DNA from 3 places in the Allobosea minatitlanensis genome. Region 1 is predicted to be linked to each of the others. Evidence: riboswitches for the same ligand, from Rfam matches in the RefSeq annotation. Region 1 holds a riboswitch; each other region holds the start of a gene.

Region 1 (3,705 bases):
GGCGTCGCGCTCTTCGCCTCCGCCTATATGGCCGAGGTCATCCGCGGCGGCCTGCAGGCGATCCCGAAGGGGCAGTTCGAGGGCGCGATGTCGCTCGGCCTCGGCTATTGGCAGATGATGCGGCTGATCATCCTGCCGCAGGCGCTGCGGATCGTGATCCCGGGCATCGTCAACACCTTCATCGGGCTGTTCAAGGATACCACGCTGGTCACCATCGTCGGCATCTTCGACTTCCTGCGCACCGTCGAGGCGACGCTGGTCGATCCGACCTGGGCGACGCCGACGACCCGGACCACCGGCTACGCTTTCGCGGCGGTCTTCTATTTCCTATGCTGCTGGGGCATGTCGCGCTATTCGATCGCGGTCGAGAAGCGCCTGGCTGCCGGCCAAAAACGCTGAGAGGGACAAAAGACATGGCAATGGCAGAAACCAAGACCACGGACACCCGCCCCGCGGCCTTGAAGCCGACCTCGCTGAAGACGGCGACGGCGGTCGAGATGATCGGCGTCAACAAGTGGTATGGCGAGTTCCACGTGCTGCGCGACATCAACCTCAAGGTCGAGCGCGGCGAGAAGCTGGTCATCTGCGGGCCGTCGGGCTCGGGCAAGTCGACGATGATCCGCTGCATCAACCGGCTGGAGGAGCACCAGAAGGGCCAGATCATCGTCGACGGCACGGAGCTGACCAACGATCTCAAGAAGATCGACGAGATCCGCCGCGACGTCGGCATGGTCTTCCAGCACTTCAACCTGTTCCCGCATCTGACGATCCTGGAGAACCTGACGCTCGCGCCGATCTGGGTGAAGAAGATGCCCAAGAAGGACGCCGAGGAGATCGCGATGCACTATCTGCGCCGCGTGAAGATCCCCGAGCAGGCGACGAAATATCCGGGCCAGCTCTCCGGCGGCCAGCAGCAGCGCGTGGCGATCGCCCGCTCGCTGTGCATGAGCCCCAAGATCATGCTGTTCGACGAGCCGACCTCGGCGCTCGACCCCGAGATGGTCAAGGAGGTGCTCGACACCATGGTCTCGCTGGCGGAGGAGGGCATGACCATGCTCTGCGTCACCCATGAGATGGGCTTCGCCCGCCAGGTCGCCGACCGCGTCATCTTCATGGATGCCGGCCAGATCGTCGAGATGAACACGCCCGACGAATTCTTCAGGAACCCCCAGCACGAGCGCACCAAGCTCTTCCTCTCCCAGATCCTGCACTGAGGCTCGGGCGAGGGCGATCGACAGGCCGGTCCACGGGCGCGCCGCGGAATCGGCGCGCTTTCCGGTTCCGGCCGGGGCTGCCGCCGACGGGAGCAGGGTCGCCTCGCGGTTCGTCTTTGCCGTTGCGCCGGCCGGCATCGCCCCCTATCTTTCCGGTGATGGGGATGGAGTTCCCCCGAAACCGCCTGCCGGTCGCCTTTGCGGTCGAGGCTGATGACTCCTACCGCAGCAAGCCGCGGTAGGGGTGTGTCCGACGCCCGCCGCCAGGCGGGTTTTTCATGCCCGCCGACAAGGGAGCCAAGCGAGCATGTCCTTCTCGACCGTCGTTCTCGTCATGACCGGAGGCGCGCTCGGCACGCTGGCGCGCTATCTTCTCTCGATCCTCGCCCTGCCGATCAGCCGGGACCTGCCATGGGGCACCATCCTGATCAACATCGCGGGCTCCTTCGTCATCGGCTTCTTCGGCACGTTGACGCTGGCGAGCGGCCGTTTCCCCGTCTCCGAGCCGGTGCGCCTGTTCGTGATGGTGGGGCTGTGCGGCGGCTTCACCACCTTCTCGTCCTTCAGCCTGCAGACGCTCGACCTGCTGCGCAGCGGCGAGATGGTGCGGGCCGCGATCAACATCGTCGCGTCCGTCGTGCTTTGCGTCACCGCCGTCGCGGTCGGCCACGCCGTCGCCAGCAAGTTCAACGGCGACCAGCGCATCGCCCAGATGGTGGTGGAGGAGGAGGCCTGAAAGCCCGTCCGGCGCCATCCCGAGCTCTCCGACCGAGAGGCTGACCTGAAAATCGCGGCCTGATGCCGAGAAGCCGCGAGAGCGGCGTCTCGAAGGATGTTCCAGAGGGGCGGCGGGCCGCCTGGAGCACTTCTCGAGATGCCATTTGCGCCGAAATCGCTCCTCGGGGGGAGGACCGGGTTCTTCGGGCTGTCCTTTACTGGCCGTCGCGCGCCTTCACGGCGTGGTCGGTGAAGTCGGTGAACACGCCGTCGACGCCGAGCGCCAGATGCGCCTTGTACTCGGCGATCGGATCGCCGTTGTAATCGGCGGCGAGCCGGCTCGCCTCGCTGCGATAGGCCCAGGGATGGACCAGCAGCCCGGCCGCATGCGCATTCTTCACCACATCGCTCGGCGCGATGACGGTGCGGTCGCGCTCGTCGATCTTGCCGTCGCCGTTCAGGTCCTTCGGCTTGCCGTCCGGGCCGATCGTCTGCTTCGCGCCGATCAAATAGGCCTTCCACGGGCCGACGCCGTCGGCATAGGTCGCGATCTCCTTGAGGCCCTCGGCCGAGAGCATGTCCTGGAAGCTGCGCTTGTCGCCGAGCACGGCGAAGTCGTAGGGCCGGTCGAAGGGAGCGGCGAGCGTGACCTTGCCGTCCTTGTCGACACCGTCGCCGTCGACGAGCTGGACGAGGCGGATCTGTGTCTTGCGGCGCAGATATTTCAGGTTCGCCGTCTCGAAGCTCTGGATGAAGACGGGGGAGTTCTTCTCGGTCCAGCCCGCGGCCTTGAGCATGTCGAGGAGTTTGTCCTCGAAGGCGAGGCCGAGCGAGGCGTGATAGGTCGGGTGCTTGGTTTCCGGATAGATGCCGATGGTCCGGCCGCTGCGGGCGCTCTCGGCCTTGGCGAGGTCGATCACCTCCTGGAAGGTCGGGATCTCGTATTTGCCGTTATGCGACTGGTCGCGGTCGGCGAAGGCCTGCCTGGCGCGCAGAGTCTTGATCTCGGCGAGCGTGAAATCATTGGCGAACCAGTCGGTGGTCTCGATGCCGTCGAGCTTGCGCGTTGTCTTGCGGCCCGCGAATTCCGGGCGTTCGGCGACGTCGGTGGTGCCGCTCAGCATCGGCTCGTGGCGCACCACCAGCACGCCGTCCTTGGTCGAGACCAGATCGGGCTCGATGTAGTCGGCGCCGAGCGCGATGGCGCGGCGATAGGCCTCCAGCGTGTGCTCCGGCAGATAGCCGCTGGCGCCGCGATGGGCGATGACGAGCGGGCGCTGCCCGGACAGCGTCGGGGCGGGCTCGGCGCCGGCCGCCAACGGCAGCAGCGCCAGGGCGGCGGCAAGCGATGTCGAGAAAAGCAGGGTCTTCGTCATGGCGGCCTCGGCTCGCGAAAGGGCGTGCGAAACTAGGCTGCGGGATGTGACATCCCCATGAAGCGCACGGTCCCGCCGCGCCATGCGGGCCGCCGGCCGCATCGGCCAACCGGCCGCGGAGAAGCGGCAGCAGCCACGCGCCATCCCGGAGAAAACGGCGATCCGGGATGGCGGCGGGGTCCCCTGGAAAAGCGGCGCGCTTCAGCCGCTCATGCGGCAGCCGATCTCAGCGGTGATTCTCGAGGGTGGTCTTGGCGTCGAGGCGCTTGGCCGGCGGCGGCGTCAGGTCGGCCTGCGGCTGGGTCGCGCAAGCGGCGAGGGCGAAGGCGAAGAAGCCGAGAACGGCGAGGCGGGCAGCATTTTTCATCGTGGCGTGTCCCCTTGGCCGCGACATGCGG
Region 2 (3,705 bases), 860 kb from region 1:
GCTTGCTGGCCTGGGCGAAGCGCGGCTCGTCGCGGTCGACCGGCTGGAGCGTGGCGAAGCCCGGCAGGAAGGCGCAGAGCGAGAGCAGCAGCAGGAAGGCGCAGGCGCGCCCATGGCTGGCCGAGACGAAGGCGCTGAGCCGGTCGATCGCGGGCGTGAGCGAAAACATCATCCATCCTCGCGACGCCGGGCCGCGCTTGCCGAGAGAGCCGGTCTAGCCGAAGAGCCGCTCCCGATGAAGCGCCTTTCGGGCACGATCAAGGCGGCCGCGCCGCAGGGCGGTCCCGCCACCGCAGGGGGTTCGGTGCCAGGGGCGTTGCGCCGGGAGAATTCTGTTCTAGCCTGGCGGGGCAGAGATCTCCTGTCCCGGCCCGCAATGGATTGGTCCCCCTTACGTCCGCCGGCCTATCCGGGAGACGATCCCCTGGGCCGGCAGCGCCAAAAGCGCGCAGAGGAAGCCCCGCCTGCGCCGATGGCCCCGGCCTTCCTCGCGGCCGCGCCGGCGGTCGAGCGCAAGCCGCCGGACCGGCCGAGCCGGCCGCGCATGGCCGTCGCGGTCCTGCTCGTGGCGGCGACGGCGATCGGCGCCTGGCACTATGCGCGCCGAAGCGCGGCCGAGCCGAAGCCGACCCTTCGAGGCAGCATCGAGGCGCCCGCCCCTCCCGGAGGGGCGACCACGCCTCTGCCGCCAAGCCGGCCGCGCGATCTGGCGCCTGCGCCGATGGGACGCTGAGGCATGGAGGAGGATGGTGGCGAGCCCGGCAGGATTCGAACCTGCGACCTACGGATTAGAAGTCCGTTGCTCTATCCAACTGAGCTACGGGCCCGGGAACGGCGGCTTCAGGCCGCACCTGCCGGCGTCAATGGGTCCACTGGCCGACGCGCGAGAACTTGAAATTGTCCGAATAGGAGATCGAGCGGCGCTTGGGGTCGTTCGGCTGCTCGACGCGGTAGGGAATGCCGTTGCGCGTCGCATAGGCCACCGCCTCGGCCTCGCTGTCGAACCAGAGCTTGAGCTGGCTCTTCATGTCGGAGGACGAGGTCCAGCCCATCAGCGGCTCGATCTGGCGCGGCGCCTCCGGCTCGTATTCGAGCAGCCAGCGCTCGGTCTTGGCCGTGCCGGACTGCATGGCCGTGCGGGCGGGGCGATAGATGCGTGCGGTCATGGAAGCGCTCTGCCGTCACCAACTCTCGTGCGGCCCGACGCCGGGCCGCGGCTGACGTTTCCAGGTGGTCGGGGCACCAGGATTCGAACCTGGGACCCTCTGCTCCCAAAGCAGATGCGCTACCGGGCTGCGCTATACCCCGCCAGTCCGCAAGTGCATCGAAACACTCGCGAAACCATCGCGGCAGCGAAACGTCTCCTGCTGCGACGCGCAACGAGATAGCATCGGCCGGGCGGTTTGGGAACAGGAAGTTCCGGCAAACCGCCCGACGCCGCAGGAGCTTCGCACCCTGCCTTCGCTGCGCCCGCCGGCGTCAGGAGCGGCCCGAGGAACCCGGCTCGCCCCGGCATGCGCGGCCGGGCGCATTCGCGCGAATCGTCGCCCGGAACGGAAGGACGGCGTCAGCCCTATCAACCGCCGCCGGAAAGCGCTACACTCCCGGGCAGGGGATGGAGTCCCCCATAACTGCCTTTACCAGCTGATGACTCCTACAAGCGCACGGGTTGCGCTCGTAGGAGTTCGTTCGGTTTCGACTCCGACGGCATGACCTGCGGCGAGCGAAGGCTCTGGATGCGGGAGAACTGCCGATGCACAGCTTGAATCGCAACCGAATGCAACGCCGGGCGGCGGCCACGCCGGCGGATCCGCATCTGGTCTATGCCGTGGTCGCCCTTTTGCTCGTTTTCGGGATTCTCCAGGTCGACATCCATCGCGATGCCCTGCTGAAGCTCGGCGTGATGATCGGCCACGAACAGATGGATCCGCGCTTCCTGGCTCCATGAGGACGGCGCCGCCCGGCTCGCGCCGGATCGCCCCGGCAGCAAGGACAGCCGTTTCCGGATATCGCCGACCCCGCCGATCCCGCTAGGATGCGCATCTACCTGAAGCCTCGCGACAAGCGGCTGCGGCAGAGCGCCAGGGGCCTGCCGGATGTTCATACGACCTCCCCCGGCCAGATGCGGGCGAACGCTGCCGATCCCAGGCTCACTGCAGCATACCCCTCGCAAGCCGGAAGCGAAGCCGAAGGTTCCGACGGAAGGCAGCCATCGACGCCCGCCTCCGGCGTCGAAAGCAGCTCGCAGACCGCCGGCCTGGCCCTTCCCGGCTCCCGCCTTGACAAACGGAGGGGCGAGGATCAGCGTCATAAACGGCGATGGAGTTCGCCGTTTAACCGCCCTCGGGGCTGATAACTCCTGTCGAGCCGGACTGGCAGACGGGAGTTATGCGACTTGGACCTGCGGTACTTTCCCTCGCAAATTCGATCGAAGCCGCCGCAGAGGCGCCTTGCTGCGGGAGGCCGGCCCTGACCGGCCGCGACATCGCCCTCCAGCTCGCGCAGGTGCTCAGCGTCCTGCTGCTGGCGCCCTTGCTGCAAGGCGTCATCCTCCAGTTCGAGGAGCGCGTGCAGCGCAGCCAGGGGCTGGGCCTCTTCCAGCCCTATCGCGATCTCTGGAAGCTGTTCCACAAGCAGATCGTCGTGCCGGAAACCGCCTCCTGGCTCTACTGGGCGGCGCCGATCGTCGCCTTCACCACGACGCTGACCGTTCCGATCCTGATCCCGGTGCTGACCGACTATCCGCTGCCGCTGTCGGATATGGGCGACATCCTCGGCGGCGGCCTTGTGCTGACGCTGGGCTCCTTCATGATCACGCTGGCGGGGCTCGACACCCGCAGCGCCTATGGCGGCATCGGCTCGAGCCGCGCTGTCATGGTCGCGATCCTGGCCGAGCCGACGCTGATCCTCGTCTTCGTCGGCATCACGCTGCTGGCGAAGGCGATGCTGCCCTTCGTCGTCAACCATCTGCTCGTCGCCGAGCCCTCGATCTACTGGGGGCCGACGCATCTCTTCCTGGTCGCGGCCTTCTTCGTGCTGCTGCTGGTCGAGACCGACCGGCTGCCGATCCATTCGAGCACGCATATCGAAATCTACATGATCGAGGAGGGGCGCATCCTCGAATATTCCGGCCCGATACTGGCGATCCTGCGCTGGGCCTCGATGATGAAGGAGTTCATCCTCTACACCATCTTCTGCAACGTCCTGCTCTTTCCCTGGGGGCTGTCCCGGCAAGGCGCCGCGCTCGGCATTCTCGGCTCGCTCGGGGCGCTGGCGCTGAAATTCCTCGTCGTGGCCTGCGTCGTCGTCGCGGTCGAGACGGTCCAGTCGCGGCTGCGCTTCTACCGCTACCAGGAGCCCCTGGCCGCTTCCTTCCTGCTCGCGATCCTGGCGATCGTCGGCACGCAACTGGGCTGACGCCATGCTCGCCGCCCATCTCGCCCCCCTCCCCGCCGCGCTCTTCAGCCTCCTGGCGATCGGCAGCCTGCTTCTCTCCTTCGTCATGCTGGGCTCGCGCTGGCTGCGGCATTATCTCTTCGTCTTCGCCGCGCAATCCTGGCTGATCGCCATCCTCTCCGGCGCCGTCGGCTATTACGGTGGCTATGCCGAACTCTATATCGTCGCGATCCTCACCGCCGCCTTCCGCGGGCTGCTGCTGCCCTATCTGATCCTGCGCATCATCCGCCGGCTCGAAGTGCACCGGGA
Region 3 (3,705 bases), 860 kb from region 1:
TGATCCTGGCGGCCACGCAATTGCTGACCCCGGATATGGGCGTCGTCCGCGCGGCCCAGATCGCCGGCCTGCTCTATGTCTGGCGCAACCTCGTGCAGATCGCGGCGTCCTATCCCATCGGCGCGGCGGCCGATCGCTACGGCCATCGCCGGATCCTGGTCGCCGGCTACGCGCTGGGGGCCATGACGGCGGTGCTGACGGCCCTGGCCTTCGCCTTCGATGCCGGACGGATCCTCGCGCTCGGCGCGATCTTCGGCGTCGCCGGCCTCTATGTCGCGGTGCAGGAGGCACTGGAGGCGACCGTGACCGCCGAAATGGTGAGCCAGGACAGCCTCGCCGTCAGCTATGGCGCGCTCGGGACGGTGAACGGCGTCGCCAAATTCGTCTCCAGCACCGCGGTGGGCCTCTTGTGGAGCGCCGTCTCGCCGGTGCTCGGCTTCGGCGCCGCCGCGGTGCTGATGGCGTTCGGCACGCGCGCGCTCCTGCGTTCGCGCTGAGCCGCGCCGCCGGGACCGGAACCGGCCTCTCGGCGACGGCCCGGTCCCGCTTCAGTGCATCAGGAAGACCGGAAGCCGGGTTCGGCGCAGCACCTCATGGGTGACGCCGCCGAAGACCCATTCGAAGATCTGGCCGAAGCGGAACGCGCCCATGACGATCGAGTCGGCGCCGAGGGCCTCGGCCTCGGAGAGGATGCGCAGCGCGATGTGCTGGCCGCGCTCCGCCCGGGCGCGCTTCACCTCGGCCGCTATGCCGTGCTCGCGAAGCATGGCGAGCACCTCCGTGCAATCCTGTCCCGCCGGGGTCTCGTCGATCGTCAGCACGGTGACGCGCTGGGCCGCCTGCAGCCAGGGCAGGGCCTTCAGCGCGGCCTTGCGGGCCTGGGTGCCCGGCTTCCAGGCGACGACCATATGCGCGCCGAGGGTGGCGGGCAGCGGGCCTTCGGTCGGGACCAACAGCACCAGCCGGCCGGAGCCGAAGATCGCGGCATGCAGCGCATCGCCGGAATCGAGATTGTGCGGTTGCGCGATCACGATCAGCGCGGCGTCCCTGGCTTCGGCGAGCAAAGAGGATTCGACCGCGCCGACATGCTCCAGCCAGCGGATTTCGGCGCCCGAGAACGAGGCCCAGGCCTCGAAGACCTGGCGCGCCTGGGCGAGCCGCTGCTCCGCCGTCCCTTCCTCGAGCGCGCGCATCTTCTGGATGTCGTACTCCTCGGCGGCGGTGATCAGCCTGGCGGGATCGGCGCAGATATGCAGCGCCGCCAGCGGCAGCGAGCGCGCGAGCCGGGCGGCGCGCTGCGCGACCGTCAGGCAGCGCCTGGCGGAGGAGGCCTCCTCGATCACCGCCATCACCTCGCAAGAGGCGGTTGCCGGGCGGGCCGGGGACGGGCTCCGCCCGTTCGAGGCCGGGGCCGTGAACGGCGAGGCGTAGAAGCTGAGCCCGGCCACCTCGCGCTCGATTTCCAGGAGCCGGTTGTACTTGGCCAGCCTTTCGCCGCGGCAGGGGGCGCCGGCCTTGATCTGCCCGGCATCCATCGCGACGGTGAAATCGGCGATGAAGGCGTCGTCGGTCTCTCCCGAGCGGTGCGAGATGATGTAGCGCCAGCCGGCCGCCCGGCAGGCTGAGATCGCCGCGATCGTCTCGGTCACGGTGCCGATCTGGTTGAGCTTGATCAGCACGGCGTTGGTGGTCTTCTCGGCGATGCCGCGCGCGATCAGGTCCGGGTTGGTGACGTAGATGTCGTCCCCGACGATCTGCACGGAGCCGCCGAGCCCGGCGGTCTGGGCCTGGAAGGCCGCCCAGTCGTGCTCGCCGAAGCCGTCCTCGATCGAGACGATCGGGAAACGCCTGACCCATTCGGCGTAGAGCGAGCCCAGCTCAGCGCCCGACATCGGCCCGGCGCCCGATTTCGACAGGTCGTAGACGCCGTCCTTGGCGAAGGAGGAGGCGGCCGGATCGAGCGCCAGCGCGATCTGCTCGTCCGGGATGAAGCCGGCCCGCTCGATCGCCTCGACGATCAGGGCGCAGGCGGCTTCGTTGCCGTCGAGGTCCGGCGCGAAGCCGCCCTCGTCGCCGATGCCCGTGCCCAGGCCCTTTTCGACCAGGAGCGCCCGCAGCGCGTGATAGGTCTCCGCGCCCCACCGCAGCGCCTCCCTGAAGGAGGGCGCGCCGTGCGGGACGATCATGAATTCCTGGAAGTCCAGCGAGTTTGCGGCATGCCGGCCGCCATTGACGACGTTCATCATCGGCACCGGCAGGCGGTAGGTCGCGCCCTCGGCGAGATAGGCGTAGAGCGGCTTGCCCGCCGCCCTGGCCGCCGCGCGGGCGACGGCCATCGAGGTTCCGACGATCGCGTTGGCGCCGAGCCTCGATTTGTCCGGCGTGCCGTCGGCGTCGATGAGCAGGCGATCGACCCTGGCCTGGTCGGCGGGGTCGACGTCGTCGAGAACCCGGGCGATCTCGGCGAGGTTGGCGATGGCCTTGAGAACGCCGCGGCCGCCATAGCGATGGGGGTCCCCGTCGCGCAGCTCGTGGGCCTCGCCCTCTCCGGTCGACGCGCCGGAGGGAACCGAAGCCTGCCCGATGGCCCCGCTCTCGAGCCGCACTTCGACCCGCATCGTCGGAAATCCGCGCGAGTCGAGGATCTCGTCCCCCAGAACCGCGACAATCCTGTCCATCGCCGAGCCCTCCCTTGTTTTCGTTCGACACCGCTGCCGGCGAATGACGAAGGCCGCTCGCAGCGCGCTGCGGACGGGCCTGCCGTGGCGTGGGAAAGCTGGAAGTCACGATCCCCTACCACGACCATTCGCGCGGTAGGAGTCATCAGCCTCGCGGCGGTTTCGGGGGACTCCATCCCCATCGCGGACAGACTAGTCGGCAGGGGGAACTCAGGCAACGCCAATCGTCGCCGCCTGCGGCTCGAATGGTCTCCGGCCGGACCGAACCGTCCTTGCGAGCGTAGCGGCGAAGGAGGATCCGGTCAGTCCGGAAGCCGGCCTAAGACGGTATCGTGCGCCGTCCGCGGCTGCGACGGACGGGTGGCAGGGCGCGGCCGCGTTCGACGATCCGCTCGGCCAGGCGCGAGAGATCGAGCGGCAGATAGGAGCGGGCAGGCAGGCCGGAGCGGGCATAGAGAGCGAGCGCCTCGAAAGGCGACACCGCCCGCGGCGGGCCGATCTCGACCATCCGCCCGGCCGCGTAGCGAATGTTGAGGTCGACGAAGACGCCTTCGAGGATCACGGGGCGCATCCGGGGCGCCGAGATGCGCGCAGCCGGATAGGCCCGCTTCGACCGGTCGAGATAGGCCTGACGGAAGATCGGGCGCAGCTCGCCGCGAAACCGGCGGATGCCCCGCGGCGACCGCATCGGGAAGGGTTCCGTAGACCCTCAGGAGGAGCGCCATGGCGAGCTCCATCAGGTCTCCGAAGTCGTAGGTGATGTGACGGTGGCCCTCGGACTGGCCCTTGCCCTTCTCGAACGGGATTCCGAGCTTGCGCAGCGATTTGACGTAATAGTTGAAGGTCGAGACGCTGACGTCCTGCCGCAGGCCGAGTTCGCTCATGAGCCGGATCGCCTGCCCATGCGTCAGGGCAAGCTTCGGAACCGCCTGTTCGTCCGGCCTGGCGCTCCGGTCGCGTTCCGTCATGGCGACATCCCACCCCCGATGCCGGGCAGCTTCAGCCCTGCCGCATCGGCAGGGCCGTG

What was found. Region 1 has a riboswitch for fluoride ahead of crcB (fluoride efflux transporter CrcB). Riboswitches for the same ligand answer to the same signal wherever they lie in the genome.
Region 2: another riboswitch for fluoride. It lies ahead of ACWH43_RS08910 (respiratory chain complex I subunit 1 family protein); the one in region 1 lies ahead of crcB (fluoride efflux transporter CrcB).
Region 3: another riboswitch for fluoride. It lies ahead of eno (phosphopyruvate hydratase); the one in region 1 lies ahead of crcB (fluoride efflux transporter CrcB).

Annotation. Positions count from the first base shown of each region.
Region 1 covers NZ_OZ224509.1:2,677,604-2,681,308, reverse strand. The annotation lists gene ACWH43_RS13250 (amino acid ABC transporter permease) at 1-399, shown strand, start outside; gene ACWH43_RS13245 (amino acid ABC transporter ATP-binding protein) at 420-1,214, shown strand; fluoride riboswitch at 1,366-1,444, shown strand; gene crcB (fluoride efflux transporter CrcB) at 1,522-1,950, shown strand; gene ACWH43_RS13235 (glycerophosphodiester phosphodiesterase) at 2,147-3,307, opposite strand; gene ACWH43_RS13230 (hypothetical protein) at 3,534-3,674, opposite strand.
Region 2 covers NZ_OZ224509.1:1,818,308-1,822,012, reverse strand. The annotation lists gene ACWH43_RS08935 (ArnT family glycosyltransferase) at 1-169, opposite strand, end outside; tRNA gene ACWH43_RS08930 (tRNA-Arg) at 751-827, opposite strand; gene ACWH43_RS08925 (ETC complex I subunit) at 861-1,166, opposite strand; tRNA gene ACWH43_RS08920 (tRNA-Pro) at 1,232-1,308, opposite strand; fluoride riboswitch at 1,603-1,664, shown strand; gene ACWH43_RS08915 (hypothetical protein) at 1,655-2,104, opposite strand; fluoride riboswitch at 2,307-2,369, shown strand; gene ACWH43_RS08910 (respiratory chain complex I subunit 1 family protein) at 2,389-3,417, shown strand; gene ACWH43_RS08905 (hypothetical protein) at 3,422-3,705, shown strand, end outside.
Region 3 covers NZ_OZ224509.1:1,813,338-1,817,042, forward strand. The annotation lists gene ACWH43_RS08875 (MFS transporter) at 1-497, shown strand, start outside; gene ACWH43_RS08880 (universal stress protein) at 549-1,349, opposite strand; partial or broken gene eno (phosphopyruvate hydratase) at 1,425-2,678, opposite strand; fluoride riboswitch at 2,808-2,867, opposite strand; gene ACWH43_RS08890 (hypothetical protein) at 2,998-3,366, opposite strand; gene ACWH43_RS08895 (DUF190 domain-containing protein) at 3,678-3,705, opposite strand, start outside.